Thiosulfativibrio zosterae: one gene and its partner. The protein of the gene in region 1 interacts with the protein of each later gene in a pairwise test. Links are inferred from orthologs where the notes say so. Each region holds a gene or a part of one and is shown on either strand. Other genes may lie near its edges.

What was found.
Region 2: the proteins of THMIRH_RS09480 (region 1) and grxD interact in binary tests that used the Escherichia coli proteins (3 or more experiments, as listed by UniProt). The link is inferred for Thiosulfativibrio zosterae from one-to-one orthologs.

What each region holds. Positions count from the first base shown.
Region 1 is NZ_AP021888.1:2,052,542-2,062,832, reverse strand. Bases 3,006-5,732 are described here. They hold THMIRH_RS09480 (BolA family protein), read left to right. Parts: upstream 3,006-4,085; coding sequence 4,086-4,379; downstream 4,380-5,732. Other genes in these bases: THMIRH_RS09465 (sensor histidine kinase), read left to right, coding at 5,703-5,732; THMIRH_RS09470 (ABC transporter substrate-binding protein), read left to right, coding at 4,700-5,698; THMIRH_RS09485 (DsrE family protein), read right to left, coding at 3,458-3,985; THMIRH_RS09490 (2Fe-2S iron-sulfur cluster-binding protein), read right to left, coding at 3,145-3,396; recR (recombination mediator RecR), read left to right, coding at 3,006-3,076. Outside these bases: dnaX (DNA polymerase III subunit gamma/tau), read left to right, coding at 1-2,102; THMIRH_RS09500 (YbaB/EbfC family nucleoid-associated protein), read left to right, coding at 2,127-2,456; more of recR, read left to right, coding at 2,483-3,005; more of THMIRH_RS09465, read left to right, coding at 5,733-7,205; THMIRH_RS09460 (response regulator), read left to right, coding at 7,265-7,627; THMIRH_RS09455 (circadian clock KaiB family protein), read left to right, coding at 7,651-7,908; THMIRH_RS09450 (EAL domain-containing protein), read left to right, coding at 7,917-10,291. UniProt on the Escherichia coli protein: Transcriptional regulator that plays an important role in general stress response. Has many effects on cell morphology, cell growth and cell division. Acts by regulating the transcription of many genes, including dacA (PBP-5), dacC (PBP-6), ampC and mreB.
Region 2 is NZ_AP021888.1:832,375-842,608, reverse strand. Bases 4,923-7,592 are described here. They hold grxD (Grx4 family monothiol glutaredoxin), read right to left. Parts: upstream 6,598-7,592; coding sequence 6,247-6,597; downstream 4,923-6,246. Other genes in these bases: THMIRH_RS03535 (N-acetylglutaminylglutamine amidotransferase), read right to left, coding at 6,695-7,592; rnt (ribonuclease T), read left to right, coding at 5,508-6,140; argA (amino-acid N-acetyltransferase), read left to right, coding at 4,923-5,511. In the rest of the region: thiosulfate oxidation carrier protein SoxY, read left to right, coding at 1-395; thiosulfate oxidation carrier complex protein SoxZ, read left to right, coding at 461-772; sulfur oxidation c-type cytochrome SoxA, read left to right, coding at 872-1,711; THMIRH_RS03560 (tellurite resistance TerB family protein), read right to left, coding at 1,846-2,244; ilvD (dihydroxy-acid dehydratase), read right to left, coding at 2,255-4,111; more of argA, read left to right, coding at 4,207-4,922; more of THMIRH_RS03535, read right to left, coding at 7,593-8,569; THMIRH_RS03530 (DUF1749 domain-containing protein), read left to right, coding at 8,767-9,651; THMIRH_RS03525 (GGDEF domain-containing phosphodiesterase), read left to right, coding at 9,710-10,234. UniProt on the Escherichia coli protein: Monothiol glutaredoxin involved in the biogenesis of iron-sulfur clusters.

The DNA of each region.
Region 1 (10,291 bases):
ATGCGGCCTCAAAAACCAAAGTGGATGACACCCGCGAGCTGTTGGATAATGTGCAATATGCCGCCGTACAAGGACGCTTTAAAGTTTATTTGATTGACGAAGTGCACATGCTGTCAAAGAGCAGTTTTAATGCCTTGTTAAAAACGCTCGAAGAACCGCCAGAGCATGTGAAATTTTTATTGGCAACCACCGATCCGCATAAACTCCCCGTCACCGTTTTATCACGCTGTTTACAATTTAATTTGATGCGTTTAACGCAGGTGCAAATTGCCAATCATTTAGCCTTTATTTTGCAACAAGAAGCCATTCCTTTTGAAGAAGCGGCTTTAGCCATGATTGCCAAAAGTGCCGATGGTTCTGCCAGAGATTCCTTAAGTATTTTAGATCAAGCCATCGCTTTTGGCGCAGGCGAGGTGCGTTTTGCGCCGGTGCAAGCCATGTTGGGGTTGGTTGACCAACAGTTTACTGAACATTTATTGCAAGCACTGCTGGCTCAATCTGCCGAGCAACTGAAAGAAGTGTTACAGCAATTGGCGGCCATGGGGGTCGATTACAGCGCATTATTGTCGCAATTGATTGAAGCCTTGCATCAGGTTGCTTTGGTTCAGGTATTGGGCAATTTGGGCGAAGTGGCGGTGATTGATGAAACGCAACTGGCGTTGTTGGCAGAACATTTATCACCTCAACAAATACAAATGTTTTATCAAATTGCTTTGCTCAGCCGACAAGATATGCGCCTAGCGCCTGATGAACGCATTGGCTTTGAAATGGCCATGTTGCGTATGCTGGCGTTTAGCCCTTCAGCCTCCACGCCAAGCGCATTTAATGAGCAAAATGGCTCAGAAAATGCTCAAAAACAACCAGGCCTGGTTAATTTTGAGCCAAAATCAGCAAGCTCAGCGCCGCAAACTCCGCCAGCACCCGCGGTTTCGCAAGCCTCGCAAGTGTTACAAAATTTAAAAGCCAGCTCGGTTGCAAAACCTACCATGCCTGCACCACCAGAAACACCAGTCGCCACTGTTCGTCCAGCTGTTGCAGAAGCTGTCCAGCCCACGGTTTCATCAACATTAGAAGTACCGCCAGTTAATCTTGAGCCTACGCCTGTTGAAAAAGATGCCAATCATTTGGCTTCGCTCCATGCGAGGTTGCAACAAACGCTGGGAAAGCCGAATAGTTCTGCGCAAACCCCCGCTCAAGCAACGCCTGCTCAGACAAATTCATCGCCTAAATCGTATGATGCAAATCCGATGTCGAGTGGTTTGAGTGCCAAAATGTCGGCAATGATGGCCAAGCAAAAGGGTGGCGGTTTTTCTAATTCATCCGCACCATCACCGCCTTCTGCAGCTGTTGCTGTGGCACAACCCACGCCGCCGCAAGATTTAGAAGTTGTGACGGATATGGGTGAGCCGCCAGCATGGTTTGATGAAACCTATGCCGATGATGCTCCGTCTGCGCCAATGGTTCCGCAAGAGGATTCACAAACGACCAGTTTAGCTCCGCAACAAAATTCTGTTGAACAGCCGATTGAGCCGCCATTTAATCCACCCTTCGTGGGGGTGCCAGAAACCCAAACGATTGCAGAGGGTGCGCCAGTTATCGCAAATGACATGCTTGAGCCCAGCGCTCAGCCCGCCATGGTGACTGAAAACCCGCTTGCAGAAAATATCACCAGCGTTGCTCCACCAACCCTATCGGCAGAGGGCAGTCATTTAATTGAAGAATGGTTAAGTTTGTTAGCGCAAATTAAGCCCGAAGGTATGGCAGAGGCTTTGGCGCACCAGTCAGCTTTGGTCGCGGTCAGCGCTGAATTTATTACCTTGTGTGTTGCGCCCGGACAAATGTTGGCCAAAACAGAATTGGCGGTGACGCGTTTAACTCAGGCATTGCAGCGGGTATTTGGTGCTCATTTTCAGTTACAATTTGTGGAGCAAGTCGCATCAGAATTGATGATGACGCCAGCCACCTATTGGCAAATTCAAGCACAACAAAAACAACAACAAGCGCTCAGTTCTATCCATGCCGATGAACGAGTCGCAGAATTTCAAAAACGGTTTAATATGCGTTTAATTGAGTCGTCAATTAAACCGATTGAACAAATTTAATGCGTTAATAAAGAAGGAAAGCACATGTTTGGTGGAAAAGGCGGTTTAGGAAATTTAATGAAGCAAGCGCAAGATATGCAAAAAAATATGCAAGCTGCGCAAGCCGAAATTGCCAAAATGGAAGTGGAAGGCGAAGCAGGTGGCGGCATGGTGAAAGTGCGCATGACCGGAAAGCATGAATTGATTAAAGTTGAAATTGATGACAGCCTAATGGACGACAAAGAAATGCTAGAAGATTTGTTTGCCGCTGCGGTAAACAGCGCTTCTCGTAAAGTGGAAGCAACCTCTGCTGAGAAAATGTCTGGCTTAACGGGTGGTATCGATTTACCTGCTGGCATGAAATTTCCATTTTAGCCCATTTGATACCCTAGGAATTTTCCATGCCCAGTCCGTTGATTAATAGCTTGGTTGAAGCCCTGCGTATTTTGCCAGGCGTAGGTCCTAAGTCGGCACAGCGCATGGCTTATTATGTGCTGGAGCGCAATCGCAAAGGGGGCGACAAACTCGCCTATGCTTTACAACAAGCCATTGAAAAAGTGGGTAATTGTGCAAAATGTCGCGACTTAACCGAAGCTGAAGTTTGTGGTATTTGCAGTTCGCCCAGACGCTTGCAACATGAATTGTGCGTGGTGGAAAATCCAACAGATGTCACAGTAATAGAACAGTCGGGCATTTTTAAAGGCGTTTATTTTGTGTTGATGGGACATTTGTCGCCCATTGATGGCATCGGGCCGCAAGATTTGGGGCTGGATATCTTAAAAGCGCGTTTGGTTGAGGGTGAAATTACCGAGGTGATTTTGGCAACCAATCCCACGGTGGAAGGCGAAGCCACGGCTCACTATATTCAGCAAATGGCAAAAGACGCTGGGGTTGCGGTGTCAAGGTTAGCGCAGGGGATTCCGATGGGCGGCGAGTTGGAGTACATTGATAGCGGTACTTTAAGCCAGGCTTTTGCTGGGCGTAAAACCGTTTAATCGCTGGTGCATTTTGACCCATAAAAAAGCGGACTTTAAGTCCGCTTTTTTAATGCCAAGAAAAAAACTTAAATCAATTCTATTTCAACATCGGTCAGCGGAATCACGCTGCAAGTCAAAATGTCTTTACCACGAGTTTCGTAGGCGGTGTCTTGAATGTGTTCTACATTGCCAGACAATAAACGCACTTCACACGCGCCGCAGTTACCACCACGGCAACTGTAAGGCATATCAAATCCCGCTTCATCCAGCGCTTCTAGCATTGAAAATTGACCATCAAACTCGACTTCACCTTGGCCAACAACCGTAATCTTAGGCATCTTTCCTTCCTTATTATCTAAATCATTTACTTGAGTTTCTGTTTTATTAAATTTGAATAATTTACCAAACAATTGCTTTAAACCCTTCTTCTTGAAGTTCCATCAGCGCCGCTGCACCCACATCGGCATATTCTGCAAAAGGGCGAATATCCGTATCCGACCAATGAAGGGTATTCATGGTGCTGCCGCAGGCAATCCAACGGACTTTGTAATCTTTAGCAAAACTTTCAATACGCTCATAACTCAAAGGGTCAACCGGGCGTTTAGGATGGGTTGCCAGTGCATGGATGCCGGGGCCAATGACCACTACGGCAATTTCAACATTGTCGCCATAGCGCTTAATCATTGCCTGAATTGAATTCAAAATGGCCAATTGATAAGCTTCATCAGACTTATTCCACATATAAACCGCTTTGTGTTCAGCAGGATCTCCCGGAAAGCGTTCGCTTGGTGGGTCTTGCATTTCTGGGAGCGGTTTAAGTTTATAAGCAGCAGTTGCTGTACTGCCATCTCCGCTGGCGAAAGTTTGCATTGGCGCCAGCAAAGCCAAGCTGAGTCCAAGGATTGAAATAGATTTAAATAGTGACATAATCCGCTCCGATTGCATTTACTTGAGTCGTTTTAAAAATTATTATAGCGTTTATTGCACACTAAAGTGCTTCAGATAGCTTTTTTTAAATTGAGAAACCATGAGTTTACAACAACAAATCGAAACCCAAATTACCCAAAACTTTCCGGTTGCCTTTATGCAATTGGATAACGAAAGTCACATGCATTCAGGTCCAGCCACAGAATCTCATTTTAAATTGACACTGGTCAGTGAGGCTTTTCAGGGGTTGAGCAAGGTTAAGCGCCATCAAAAAGTTTACCAAGTCTTAGCCGAGCAAATGCCGCAGTTTCATGCATTGGCTTTACATACCTTTTCTCCCGAAGAATGGGGTGCTCAAGTGCCCGTGTCAACGCCCTGCAAAGGTGGTCATTAATTAAGTGTTTTAAAGATGGCTCTTACAAGAGGGTTGTTTTAACGCTTGATTAAACTAAATTTACACTTATAATACGCACTCTCTTTTCTACAAGAGATTCTCTTAAGGTTTTCAACCTTATCTACATCGGGGTGTAGCGCAGCTTGGTAGCGCACTTGACTGGGGGTCAAGTGGTCGCAGGTTCAAATCCTGTCACTCCGACCATTTTCTTCTTTACAACAATCTGCTGAATTTATTAGGGTAAATATCGAATATTTTGATTGTTCATATTGCTTAAAACTACTTATACTAAACCTATTAGACATAAGAGGTAGGGTGAGATGAAACTCAAGTTTGGATTGTTACTTTTAATAGTGCCTCTCTTAGGGATTAGCCTTTTGGGTTGTGAGCGCGAGTCTACCGAAATTAAAATCAATACCCCCGTGACCGTTGGAGTCGCTAAACAGCCTTCTAGCGGTTTAATGTTTATTGCGCAAAAGAAAGGTTTTTTTAAAGAGCAGGGTTTAGATGTGGATTTTAAGGTATTCCCATCGGGCAAAGTCGCCATGAACGATTGTTTGTTAACCAGTGCCTGTGACTTTGTCAGTACCTCAGATGTGCCTTTCATTTTTAACTCTTTAAAAAACAAAAATCTCGTCACCTACGCTTCAATTTATAGCTCATCGAATGTTAATCGTCTAGTGGTGAGAACTGATAGGGGCATTCAGACCTTGCAGGATTTGGCAGGACACAGCATCGGCACTCAGCGATATTCAGCGGTCCATTTCTTTATGCACTCCGTTTTAGAGTCATCTGAAAAACTGCATGACCAAGTTATCCGCAAATTTATGCCAGCGAATGACTTGGTGAATGCCTTAATGACGGGTGAAATTGATGCTTTTTCTATGCGAGAACCTTATGTTTCGCAAGCTTTGGCGCTGATGCCCGGGCAGACCAAAAGTTTGGCTTTTCCAGGCATCTATATTCAATATGACTTATTAGTGGGTGGCAAGCCATCTGATTTAACGCCTAAGCAGGTTAAGGGGTTGTTAGAGGGTTTGATAAAGGCGGTGAAATTTTTGCGTTTAAACCCAGAAGAGTCCTTAAGCATTTTGGCGCAAGCTTTAGATATGTCAACAGAAGATTTAACGCCCTATTGGCGATTGGCAGATTTTAATGTCAGCTTGGAGCACGCCATGTTAATCACGCTAGAACAAGAAGTGAATTGGCTCAAAGAAGATGGTTATATCAACGCAGACACTGTTTTTAATTCTTTGGGTTTAATTAATTCGAGTTATTTGCTCGAAATCCGTCCTCAAGCTGTGATGTTGATGGAGTAGCTTGATGAAACTGCATAGTATCCGATCTTTAATCATGACTTTAATGTTCAGTGCCTCGGTTTTAACCCTGTTACTGGTTGCGGTTGGCAGCTGGCAATGGAATCAACAATTAAAGTTTGCTGAGTTAAGTCATTTTTCTGATGAATTAAGAGAGCATGCCACCGACCTGACATTTTTAACGGCTGAATATACCGTAACCAAAAGTGAGCGTTCCAAACAGCAGTGGTTTAGTAAGTGGAGTCAGGCGGAAAATTTAGTTTCAAAATATTCGCAAGTAGAGGGATATGCCAGTCTAGTCATGATTCGTTTACTCATTATCGACTTAAAAGAAGCGGCAGAGTTGAGCTTTGGGCAAAATGACAGTTCATATGCCGCTAAATTACATAACAGCACCAATTTACTGGCCATTAATCAGCGCTTACTGGCGCATACACGCTTGTTTCAAAAAACCATAGAAGACCAAGAAAGGGCAACCAGCGCGTTTTACAGCAATACGCTGTGGGCAGGTTTATTGTTTGGTTGGTTTATTCCGATTGGATTATTGTTTTGGGTGAAGCACTATATTCGTCAACCCATTGCACAGTTGGCCGCAGATGCTCGTAGGTTTGGTCGAGGGGAATTAGGAGCACCTGTGCGCCCTGTGTCAACCGTTGAGCTCAGTGGCTTGGCTGACAGCTTAGAAAAAATGCGTGTCAGTTTGGCTGACAATATGGTGTCTATTGAAAAATATTCTAGTTTGGCAGCCGAAAACGAAAAAGCTAAGTTGGCGGCAGAATCTTTGTTACAGCAAATTAAAAGAACGCAAGTAGAACTTATGAAGACCGAAAAAATGTCTTCTTTAGGGGTTTTGGTTGGGGGCGTGGCGCACGAGTTGAACAATCCTTTAATGGGCGTTTTGAATTATGTGACCTATGTAGAAAAGGCCATGAGTGATAAGGATTCAAAAAGCAAAAATATTCTCATAAAAGCTGAAGTAGAATTGGCTAGACTGCAAAAGATTGTGAAAAACATGTTGCAGTTTGGACGACAAGAAACCACCGAAAACACCTATTTTGATATACTGCCAGTTTTAACCCTGGTGCTTGATTTAGTTCACCCAGATTTAAAACGCTTTAATATTCAAACCGAAGTCGATGCCCCCATGGAGTTGCCCCAAGTATTTGGAGAACCCAATAAACTAGAGCAGGTGGTCTTGAATTTAGTGGTTAATGCCCGTGACGCCCTTAATGAAATGCCAGCTTTGGAGCATCCTAAAATTACCTTTAGAATCGCTGTTCAAGAGAGTGAATTGGTTTTAGAGATTTGTGATAACGGATGTGGCATTCCGGATGCCATTAAGTCTAAAATTTTTGATCCGTTTTTCACCACTAAAGAAGTGGGCAAAGGAACCGGATTGGGGTTGGCCGTTTCGACCCAATTAATGGCCGATATGCATGGGCGTTTGTTGGTGTCACCAACGCATGAAGGTGCCTGTTTTCAAATGATTTTGCAATGCCAAGCAGCCTGAATAATTTAAGTAACCTTTGCCTAAGGGCAAAGTCTTTATAGAATGGTGAGGAAAAGAGAATGAATGTTTTAGTGGTGGATGATGAACAGTCTATTAGAGATTCGTTTGAATTAGCGTTAGAGGGAATTGCTGAGCTTAATCTAAAACTGGCTGAAAATGGTGTTGAAGCCATGAAGATGGTTCAAGGTTGGCCACCAGCGCTGGTGTTTTTAGATTTAAAAATGCCCAAAATGAACGGGGTCGAAACCCTAAGAGCCTTAAGAGCCCTCTATCCAGATGTGCCGGTTTATGTGGTAACGGCTTTTGCAAAAGAATTTACCAAAGAGCTAGAACAAGTCAGAGATGATGGCATTGAGTTTCAATTGGCGGCAAAACCCATTACCTTAGACCAAATTAACGAAATCGTTTCAGCCTATTTATAATGCTTGAAATGCCGGGAGTGATTATGTATAAATTTAGACTGTTTTATGTGGCTAATAAGTCCAGCGAAAGCAAAATTGCGGCTTTTAAAGAAAGTTTGCAAGCCAATATGATCGAACCATGGGATTTAGAGTTGATTGATGTCATGGAAAAACCAGAGATTGCGGCAGAAAATAATATTTTCGCAACGCCAACGCTCATCAGAAACCTTCCAGAGCCAGTAAAAAAACTGATTATTGACCTTACAAAACTCAATGATATTGTTTTACAGCTGACTAAATAAGCCATTTAATGACGCGCTCACTCAATGCCCGTTGGACGCCCTGGCTAAAGGCAAAACTGGTTAAGCAGTTCTTGGCGCTGAGCGTCATTCTGTTGTGTATAGCGCCTGTGCCGCTTGCTTGGGCAGATAATGTTGTGATAGGCGTTTTGGCCTTTAATGGTAAAGCCCAAGCGCGCACCGATTGGCAACCTATGTTGGCCTATCTGCAACAAAAACGCCCCGAGCATCGATTTGAACTCTTGCCGTTAAACTTTTCTGAAATCAACGAAGCGGTTGAAAAGCAACAAATTACCTTCCTTATTACCAATCCATTGCAGTATTTGCAGCTTTCTTATGAATATCAACTCTCAGGGGTTTTGACCCTTAAAAGACATTTTGGCTCTGTTAGCTTCAGCCAAATGGGCAGTGTTATTTTTAGGCGTTCAGAAAATACCCAGCTAACAGACCTGAGTCAAACCGCTAATCTGCGAATTGGCCTTGTCAACGCTAGGTCTGCGGGTGGCAAAATTTTCGCAGAAAGTGAGTTTGCTCAGCAAGGCGTTAATTTTAATGAGTTGCAAAAATTGCATTATTACCATACTCATGAGGGCGTGGTGTTTGCGGTTTTGTCTGGTTTAGCAGATGTGGGTGTGGTGAGAACGGGCGTTTTAGAACAGTTGGCAACACAAGGCCAGTTAAACCTAAATGAGCTGACCATTTTGGCGCCAAAAAAACCGCTAGACAGTGAGTGTGCTTTGGATTGCAAACAAACTTTTCCGTTTTTGTTAAGTACCGAGCTGTATCCTGAATGGGCTTTGATGGCCATGCCGAATGTGCCGATTAATTTAAAAGACCAAATTGCCGCAACCTTACTGTTGATGCCCAATATCGAAATGCCGGGCAGTTTGGGGTATTTATCTTGGACAACACTTGCCAATTACGAAAAAGTGCGTCGTTTAATGGAATCATTAAATATTCCCCCTTTTGTCAGACTTATAGAGCCCTTGTCTTTAAAAGTGTTGTGGGAAAAACATCGTCTAGAAAGTGTGGTGGGTTTAATCATGCTTGGTCTGTTAATGGCCTTTTTAGGCATATTGCACAGTCAAAATCGTCGATTAACCCTGGTTGGTCAAGCCTTTTCTAATTCAGAAAAAGCCAGAAGTGCTTTAACGCAAGAACTTAAAGATGCCTTGATTTCAAGCGAGTTTTCTCAAAAGCAATTTAAACAGCTGACGCAAACAGCCCTAGAAGGTATTGTGATTATGAATGTCAAAGGCTTGATTGAATTTGCCAATCCGGCTGCTCATAAAATTTTTGGCTACGAACCGGGCGGCTTATTTGGCATAGATTTGCACCGTACGCTGGTGCCTATGGAAAACCGTAGCAAGGCTGTAGAAGGGTTTGAACGGTTTTTAATCACCAAAAAGGGGCCAGTGCTGGGCACTACTCAAGAAATGGAGGCCTTAACCAAAAAAGGCTCTAAAATTTGGGTGAGTCTATCCATATCCAGTTTTGAGCTTAATCAGCAAGTTTTTGTGTCAGCCATGATTTCAAATGTGAGCGAAGCGCGAGCCATACGCAATGAATTAAGCAGTGCTAAAGAGCAGGCTGAGAAGTATTTAGCGGTGGTGAATGCGGTTATTTTTGAACTGGATGGTTCTTTCAAAGTGACCATGATGAATGAGTTTGGTGCCGAGCTGGTCGGTTGGCCGGTTCAGGCGTTTAAAAAATTACCCTTTGCCCAGTTATTGGATCAAGACGCTGATCAACTTGAGTTGAATATGCGCTTAAGAGAATTTGAGTTATCACAAGATTCACAGTTGTCGGTTACGCTTTTTTGGCGCCATAAATCCAGCGGCGCAAGGCTTGAGTTAAAGTGTGATATTTTTAAAGAATATGATGGAAGAGGCGAGATTACCGGCTATGTAGGCTCTGCCATAGATGTGACTGCGGTGGTAGAAAGCCAAAAAGCCATGCAACAAACGCAAACCTATTTTTCCACCGTGGTCGAAAAAAATCAGTCGGGCATTATGGTGATTAATGCCTCTGGGGTTATCCAGTTTGCCAATCCCGCAGCAGCAAAATTATTAAACCGTTCTTTAGACCTTTTATTAGGCAATAGTTTTGGTATCCCCATCAGCTCGGCAGAAGAGAAAATTGAGCTGGATATTCTGCGCCCCAACAAAACACCTGGCAAAGCCGAGTTGACGGTTTCTAAAACCGAGTGGCAAGGTGAGCCAGCCTTTTTGTTAATGATTCACGACATCACCGACTTGCACGAAGCGCAAGTGCGTATTGAAAAAATGGCCTATTATGATGCTCTAACAGGGCTGCCTAATCGCAGTTATTTTGATATGCAATTGGCGCAAGTCTATGCCCGTGCCAAACGCAATAAAACCCCTTT
Region 2 (10,234 bases), 1.2 Mb from region 1 along the record:
TAACACCTTCTACAGTATTAGCAGAATGGAATGCAAAAGCATTCGGTGCTAAGAGCATTGACGATGCATTAAACGCAGCTTACGGTTCAGCTTCTGCTGCTGATTCAGCTGACATCAAACTAAAAGCCCCAGCAATTGCTGAAAACGGTGCTGTTACTCCTATTACTGTTGATGCGACTGGCCTATCTGGTGTTGAATCAATTTCTATCATTGCTAGCAAAAACCCAATGCCATTAGTGTGTGAATACACTTTCGGTGCTGCAGCAACTGGCTATGTTTCTACTCGTATCAAAATGGGTGAAACTCAAAACGTTATCGCTATCGCTAAGGTTGGCGGAAAACTTTTGAAAGCTCAGCAAGAAGTTAAAGTAACTATCGGTGGATGTGGTGGTTAATAATCAACCCAGTTGATTAACCCACTTAACAAAACACAATTATAGAAATTAAAGGAATTTAAAACATGGCAATCAATATCAGAATGCGTGCTAAGGTTGTTAACGGTGAAGCTGAAGTTAAAGCTTTGATCAAACACGAAATGGAATCTGGCGCTCGTATGAACAAAAAGACTGGCAAGCCATTTCCAGCTAAATACATCAACACTGTTGAAGTATTAGTAAATGGTACTAAAGCAGTTGATTCACAATGGTCTGGTGCTGTATCTACCAACCCTTACATGGGTGTTATTATTAAAGCTAATGCTGGTGACGATGTTACTATCAACCTAGCTGACAACACTGGTGACAAAGGAACTGAAACAATTAAATTGAAATAATTTAATGTTTCTTCCCCACCCCTAAGTCATTAGGGGTGGTTAAAATAAAAAATATAATAATACTTTAAAAAATAAAGAGTTCTCGGACGGAGGAATAGGATGAAGAAGACATTGCTAGTCGCCTTAATGTTAGGTGCAACAGCGTCAGCCAATATCGCAATGGCTGCAGATGTAACGCCAGAGCAAAGTCGTCAAATGATGATTGATTTCTTTCAAGCAAAGAATCCAAACATTGCTATTGATGGTTATATTAATGGTGCATACATTTATTCAGAAGATAAAATGGCTCAATGGGAAGCCGCTGAAGAATTCCCCCCTTATTTAGATGCTATTGATGCAGGTGAAGCTTTATACAATGCAGACAAAGCAGTTTACGAAAAATGTTTTGGTGATGATGTCACTAAGATTCGTGCAAAATACCCCTACTTTGACGAAGCAACTCAAAAAGTTGTTACTCTAGAAGGTGATATCAATAAGTGTCGTGCTGATGCTGGTTTAGCAGCTTATAAAGATGCTGAAAAAGGTAAAGGCGATATCGCTAAAGTATCTGGGTATTTAGCATACAATGCTCGTGGACAAAAGATTAATGTTAAAATCGAATCTGAAGGTGCTCGTAAAGCATTTGAAGCTGGTCAAGACTTTTACATTAAGCCAATTGGTCAGCTAAACCTTTCTTGTGCTAAGTGCCATACTTACCAAGCAGGTAAAAAAGCGCGTTCAAACTTGTTATCACCAGCCGTTGGTCACACATCTCACTTCCCGGTTTTCCGTGCAGGTGCTCAAGCTTTAACCACATTACATAACCGTTATGTTGGTTGTAACAAAAACATGCGTGCTAACCCAGCTAAACCACAAAGTGATACTTACAAAAACCTAGAGTTTTTTGAAGCCTATCTATCAAATGGTTTAGAAATTAATGGTCCTGGTTACCGCGAGTAATTTCTAGATTGCATAAAAAAACCAGCTCAGCGCTGGTTTTTTTATGCCCAAAATTTGTCGTATTTCTTTAACTGCTTTGCTTCCAAAATAAAAAAGGGGCAACGCCCCTTTTTTATTACACTCTATTTTAAAGCTTATTCAGACAACATCTCTTCGCCTTCATAAATCCAATCAAAACCACTTCGCACCCATTTTTCGATACGCATGATTAACTCAGGGTTATTTAAGCCAAATTTTTGGGCGATGGCAAAAACCTTATCTTGCTCTTCTCGTCCGAAATGTCCATCTTTGTAAGACAGCTTAATCAGCTCCTGCAAAGCAATAATTTTAGACTGGCGAGTATCAAAAACAACTACGAGATCATCAATACTGATATCAGGATTATCTAATTGAAACTCCAATCCAAAAGCCGTACTAAAATCTGTTAAATATTGAAGCTCTTCTTCAGAAACTTCATTATCCGCTGAGGCTAAATTGGCTGCCATGTCTAAAACAGCTTGGCGTTGTTCTTGTGTTAATCGGTTAGCAAACATGGCTTACCCCTTACTTTTCAATTTGTTCGACATTACGCACTGCACCAAAGGCTGCACTGGTAGTCATAGCTGCATAAGCTCTTAAAGCTGAACTGATTTTTCTTTCTCTGGGTTTAGCAGGTTTCCAAGCATGAGAAGCCCCTTTGGCATTCATCGCAGCACGACGCTTTGCAAACTCTTCTTCTGAAATCAATGCATTGATGGTGCGATTGGGAATATCAATTTCTATCATATCCCCTTCTTCCACCAGACCAATGTTTCCGCCCTCAGCTGCTTCTGGGGAACAATGTCCAATCGACAAACCAGAAGTCCCGCCAGAGAAGCGACCATCGGTTAATAAGGCACACTCTTTACCCAAACCTTTCGACTTTAAGTAACTGGTTGGATACAGCATTTCTTGCATCCCCGGCCCACCCTTAGGTCCTTCATAGCGAATTAAAACCACATCGCCAGAAACCACCTCGTCCCCCAAAATGCCGGCAACCGCAGCATCTTGACTTTCATAAATTTTGGCCTTACCAGTAAACTTAAAAATAGATTCATCCACACCAGCCGTTTTGACAATACAACCATCCATGGCAATATTACCATGCAATACCGCTAAACCACCATCTTGTGTGTAGGCATGCTCAATCGAACGAATACAGCCATTTTCAGCATCGATATCAACTGTCTTCCAACGCTTAGACTGGCTAAATGCTTGAGTGGTTCTAACATTGCCTGGAGCGGCTTTAAAAAAGGTTTCAATGGCAGCATCATCATTACGGCTAATATCCCATAAATCAATCGCAGCACCCATGGTTGATGCGTGAACCGTATGAACTTCGGTATTAATTAAACCACCACGCTCTAACTCACCTAAGATTCGCATAATGCCACCCGCGCGGTGCACATCTTCCATGTGATAAGTTTTGGAGTTAGGAGCTACCTTAACCAAACAGGGTACTTTGCGTGAAATCTCATCCATGTCACTCATGGTAAATTCCACTTTGGCTTCGTGTGCAACCGCTAATAAGTGTAAAACTGTGTTAGTAGACCCACCCATGGCAACATCTAATGCCATCGCATTTTGAAAGGCTTCATAGGTTGCAATTGAACGAGGTAATACACGCTCATCATTTTGCTCGTAATATTGTTTGGTAATTTCAACTATGCGACGACCAGCTTCTTCAAATAACATTTTGCGATCAGCGTGTGTTGCTAAAACGGTACCATTACCTGGCAAAGCAATCCCCAGTGCTTCTGCTAGGCAGTTCATAGAGTTTGCTGTGAACATTCCTGAACAAGAGCCACAAGTTGGGCAAGCAGAACGCTCAACTTCTTCAACATCGCTGTCTGAACAATTACTGTCTGCCGCCATAACCATGGCATCCACCAAATCCAGTTTAATGCCTTCACCCCCTAAAACGGTCTTACCCGATTCCATTGGGCCACCGGTGACAAAAATGGTTGGCACATTCAAGCGCATGGCAGCCATCATCATGCCGGGGGTTATTTTGTCGCAGTTAGAAATACATACCAAGGCATCAGCACAATGGGCATTCACCATGTATTCAACCGAATCTGCAATCAAGTCGCGCGAAGGCAAAGAATACAACATGCCATCGTGACCCATCGCTATGCCATCATCAACGGCGATGGTATTAAACTCTTTGGCAACACCACCGGCTGATTCGATCACTCTCGCAACTAATTGCCCAATGTCCTTTAGGTGCACATGACCTGGAACAAACTGGGTAAATGAGTTTGCAATCGCAATAATGGGCTTGCCAAAATCTTGTGATTCCATTCCGGTTGCGCGCCACAAAGCACGAGCGCCGGCCATGTTACGACCGTGGGTACTGGTTCTTGAACGATATTCTGGCATGTTTTCTCCTTGTCCATTTTTACAAAAGCATTTAGCGATTTGTAAAAGGGGCTGTTATACTAAACTAAATAAATTTACGGTATTTTCTCATATCTATGCAGCAATCTGAATTAGATTTTGTGAATAACTTAAGACAGTCATCACCTTACATTGAAGCACATCAAGGTAAGACTATTGTTATTTACATTCCTAGCGAACTCCTATCACTGGACAGTGAAGAAGATGAACGGTTATTCCAACTCGCCAAAGACGTGGTTTTGCTCAATCATTTGGGCATGAAAACCGTCATCACCCTGGGTGTTGAACTGCAACTTAACGAAGCTTTCGAAAGAGATCACCTGACCTGGGAAACGCATTTTAATTGCCGAGTAACCACTAAAGAGCATTTAAAAACCTTTGTGGAAACCATTGGCCAGGCGCGTGCGCAAATTGAATCAGAATTTACAGAAGCCTGCTCTGAAGAACAATCTACACTCACCATCATTTCGGGCAATTGGGTTACTGCGCGCCCTAAAGGAATTATTCAAGGCATCGACTTTCAACACACTGGTGCTTTGCGCAAGATCAACCACGAAGCCATTGCGCGTAGCTTATCGATTGGGCAGGTCGTCTTATTAACGCCGCTCACTTACTCTTTAACTGGAGAAATGTTCAATCTAAACTCTTTAGAACAAGCTTTCTCTGTTGCCAAAGCCCTAGAAGCTGACAAGCTGATGATTTTCTCTAGCCCTGAAAGTTTGGTTGATTTACCCAAACAGATGAGCATGTCGCAACTCAATGCACTCAACACCCAAACCAGCGAACCCAAACAAAAACGCTTGCTCTCGCTCATTCAGTCCACCCACAGCAAAATCAAGCGCATTCACCTGTTAGACCAAAATGAACCTGGTGCCATTTTGTTAGAGCTCTTTACCCGTGATGGCGTTGGCACCATGATTTTCACCGACCGTTATCACCACATTCGCCCAGCCACTTTTGAAGATGTAAGCGGCATTTTAATGTTGATTGCCCCTTTAGAAGAAGAAGGCATACTGGTTAAACGCTCACGCGAAAAGCTCGAGTTAGAAATTGAAAACTTTGTGGTCATCGCGCGCGATGACCATATTATTGGTTGCGCCGCCCTTTACCCCATGGATGAACAAAGTGCCGAAATGGCTTGTTTGGCCATAGACCCTGCTTATCAAGGGCAATCGCTTGGTGAAGAACTCTTGCAAGCCATCGAAAAACAAGCCATGCAAAATCGGTTTCAAAACCTATTTTTGCTCACCACCCACACCGACCACTGGTTTATAGAGCATGGCTTTAAAAAAGCCCAAGTGGCTGAACTCCCAGAGAAAAAACAATCCCTCTATAACTACCAAAGACAATCTAAAGTGTTGGTAAAAGCGTTGAAGGCATGACCCAAATCGAAAGACCCGTTACCCAAATTCAAGAAAGATTCCGCAAATTCTTACCCGTCGTGATTGATGTTGAAACGGCTGGTTTTGACCCTAACAAAAACGCACTGCTAGAGGTGGCTGTTGTTACCCTTAAAATGGTGGACGGTTTTTTACATCGTGATCAAACCTATCAAGCCAATATCTTGCCTTTTCCTGGCAGTCAGCTTGACCCTAGCGCCTTAAAGTTTATTGGCATAGACGACCCTTACCATCCTTTTCGCTTTGCGGTCAGCGAAAAAGAAGCACTAGAAACTTTGTTTAGCCCCATCAAGCAGCAACTGAAAGAAACGGGTTGTACACGCGCCATATTAGTTGGGCACAATGCTTTCTTTGATTTAAACTTTATTCAAGCGGCTGCTGAACGCTGCAAAATCAAAAGTCCGTTTCATCAATTCAGCACCTTTGATACGGTTTCTTTGGCAGGTTTGGCTTTTGGTCAAACCGTTTTAGCCAAGGCCGTGCAGTTGGCGGGGTTTGATTGGGATAACTCTCAAGCCCACTCTGCCGCTTACGACACTGAAAAAACGGCTGACCTTTTTTGCCATATCGTCAATCAATGGCCAATTCAATTACCTGAAAACAACGATTAAACTGCTAAAAAGGCCCTAAAAACTAACCAGGCCTGGTTAGTTTTAAGGCACTTTAAAGCAAAAAACCGAGCCATTTAACTCGGTTTTTTCTTAAAACATAAACCGATTAAGCTTGTTTTGCGGCGTGCTCAGCATTGGCTTTAGCCATCATCGCCTTCAATTCACCAGAAGCAGCTAACTCTAGCGTGATGTCACAACCACCTTGCAATTCTCCACCCACATACAATTGCGGGAAGGTTGGCCAATCTTGATACTTAGGCAAATGTTCAAAAATCATTGGGTCGGCTAAGACATTCACAAACGCAAACTTCTCACCGGTTTCAGCCAAAGCCTGTGAAGCTCGGCTAGAAAAACCACATGAGGGCATTTGTGGTGTGCCTTTCATATAAATCACCACTGGATTATTAGTGACTTGTTGGTGAATTCTTTCAACGGTTTCTTTTGCTGCATCTTCCATCTTGTGGGCTCCTTAATTCAATGCCTTACTATTTTGGTAGGTTATTATAACAAAATTTCAGACATATTAGCTATGCCTAATTTTAAATCCTGTCTGACTAAACGGTTTCACCTGCATCAACATGGCGTTGCAACCACAACTCAAGCAAGGCAGCGTGCCATAGTTTACTGCCTTGTATGGCCGTAAAACTTTCAGGTGCATCAGGATTTGCCAATAGATTTTCAATATAAGCTTCATTAAAAATGCCACGCGCCTTGGCTGCTGGGCTGGTTAAGATATTGCGCATGTACTCATAAAACGCCCCGCGCACAAACTTCAAAGCGGGCATCGGAAAATAGCCTTTGGGACGATCGATGACCTCATCTGGCACGATACCTCTAGCAATTTGCTTTAAGAAAAATTTAAAGTCTTTTAGCTTAAGTGACTCGGGGGCTGCCATCGCCAGTTCAACCAATGTATGGTCTAAAAAAGGTACTCTGGCTTCCAAGCCCCATGCCATGGTCATATTATCGACACGCTTCACGGGATCATCCACAATTAAGGTGGTGGTATCTAAGCGTAAAACTCGGTCTATAAAACTGTCGGCACCCGGCTCTTGCAATAAATCATTGATGGCCAGGCGAGTGACATCTTCAATATGATATTCAGGTTGCACCATCGACAACCATTCCGCATGACTGCGATCAAAATAAAAAGGTGCAAAATGATCGACCAGTGCATCGCCCGGCTTGGCTTGCGCAAAAGACGCTGCCATTTGCGGATACCAAAAATAGCCCGCAAACACTTCGTCAGCGCCCTGCCCAGACATAACGACTTTCACATCTTGCGACACCTGCTCAGACAACAAATAAAAAGCCACCGCATCTTGACCAAACATCGGCTCAGACATCTGATCAACCGCATCTTGCAATCTGGGTAATACTTGGGCGTTTTCGATTAAATATTTCTTGTGTTCAGTTTGATAGCGTTCAACCACCAAATCTGAATACTCAAACTCACTGCCCTTTTCCTCTGGCACATCTTCAAAGCCAATCGAGAAAGTACGAATATTTTTAACACCCGCTTCAGCCAATAAAGCCACAATCAAACTCGAATCTAAACCACCTGATAACAAAACCCCAACCGGCACATCTGCTGCGGTTAGGCGTTTATGCACCGCCTGTTTTAAGGCTTGGTGTAAAGCTTCAATCCAATCAGCCTCGGTTGAAGCTTCAGAGAGCCCAAATTTTGACCAGGCCTGGTGCCCTTCAGGGTGCTGGTTGTTTTTAAGCTCAGATTGCGGTCTTTTTGCCTCTAAGAACCAATAGCGTTTTTTAAACATTTGCCCATCAGGATTCACAATCAACCAGTGCCCAGGTTCAAGTTTGCGAATGCCTTTTAAAATGGTGTGAGGTGCTGGAATCACACCGTGTAGGGTAAATTGGTGATGCAAGCCGACAGGGTCAATCGAAGTATCAATATTGGGGCGCTGACTTGACGCCAGAATAGCTTGGGTATTCGAGGCGAAAACTAAACCCTTGTCTAAAGGCGCATAATACAAAGGTTTAATCCCCATACGATCTCTCGCCATTAGCAACTGTTGGTTGTAATCATCCCAAATGGCAAAAGCAAACATACCTTCAAATCGGGTCACACAATCCATGCCCCATTGACGATAAGCCTTTAAAATAACCTCGGTATCTGAATGCGATTGAAAAGTTTGTCCTAATTCAATTAACTCGGCAGTTAAAGCCTGATAATTATAAATACACCCATTAAAAACCAAAGTGAGTTCACCATCCACCATGGGCTGATGTCCGCCTTCAGACAAATCAATAATCGCTAAGCGTCTATGCCCAAGGGCCACCTGGTCTTGCTGCCAAGTGCCGCCATCGTCTGGCCCGCGTTTCTCTAGGGCTTTGAGCATGGGCGCCAAATCTGCCGCATTTGCAGATTGACCAGACCAAAAAATTTCACCACAAATACCGCACATAGCTTTCCCTTTTTTATTGGCTATTTTGAGTTGTGCACCATTTTATCTAAAAGCACACTCTCTGTTGAAAAACCCGTCCATAATTAACTATCCTGTTGCACTAAAGTTATTTATTAGTCACCATTAAATTTCTTTGATAAACTTGTTGGTAAAAAAATCTATTAGAATACGACTCATATGAGTAAAAGGACGCAAAAATGGCCTTATTCACTAATATTCAAACAAAATTTTCGAGCATTCTCATCTTTTGTGCCGCAATCCTCTTTTCTACCAGCAGTGTTGCTGAAACGGTGAGTATTCCTGTCACTAAAACTTTGCATGCTCAAGCAGAATTTGTGAGCGGCGCAAGTGATATTGCAGTGCTTATCAATCACGGCTTTTTAACGACTAACAAATTTAGCACGGTGCAATCGCTGATTAATGCCATCAAAGATCAAGGTCACTCGGTTTTATCGCCCAATTTAACCTTGGGCATCAATATGCGAGAACAGTCTTTAAAGTGCAACAGCTTGCACACCCATACCCTTGAAGAAGATGTCACCGAAATTAATGCTTGGGTAGATTGGTTAATTGCCAAAGGCTATCAAAAAATAGTTTTGCTAGGACATTCCAGTGGCAGCCAAGAACTCTTATTGTCACAAATCACCCATCCAAAACCTGAAGTTAAACTGGCTATTTTCACCAGTTTATTTTACTTAAACGGAAAAGATTTAGGGACTCTGGACTCAGACCTTGCTTTGGCAAAAAAACTCATTGACACCAATCAAACAACACCGCAGAAATTCAGCTTTCTTTTTTGCCAAAAAAATTACCTAGCGACCCCTGAAAGCTTTTTGTCTTACCACAAGCTAACGCGTCAGCAAAACCTAGACTATTTAAATGCCATCACCATACCCAGTTACACCATTATGGGCAGTGCCGATAAACGCTACCAAAAGGTTGGTGAAAACTGGTTAGATGAATTAAAAGCAACCAAAACCCATTTAGAGGTTATTGAGGGTGCAAACCACTTTTTTTCCAGTGAGCATGAATTTGATTTACAAGATAAAATCAACGAGATTATCAACACTTTGAACAACTGAAGATTGCTAATCACCCAGGTAAGTTAAGCGTAATTTAAGAGAATATGGCAAACAAATCATGATTAAACCCAAAATAATGCATGCCAAATTTTATTTGATGTTTTTTCTCATCTTAACGCTTGGGCTATATATTGGCTTTAATATCAAACTTTATAAAGATGCCGAAGAAATTCGCCAACAAACTCAGCAGCGAACGGAAGAACTTGCTCAAATTGAACTCACTAATGCAATTGATGCCGCCATTGCTATTTCACGTTCCAAAATTAAAGAAATGGCCTTATGGGAAGAAGTACAGCAACAACTGAATGAACCCAGTTATTACTTTTTTTGGCATGATGAACGCCTCAAAGAGTCACAATACTGGGAAAAATATTACGATCAATTAGAGCTATACAACAAAGACCGCAAACCCTTGCATGCTATTCACCACAGTGATGAGCACATGAATGCTTTACCCAATGAAGTGCCCAGCGCAGATAAAAATACTTTCTTTTTAAATCAACAGGGACATTTAGATTTGGTAATGTTCGAGCCTATCTATAACAGTACCACTCAAAAACTTGAAGGCTATATTGGCTTAACA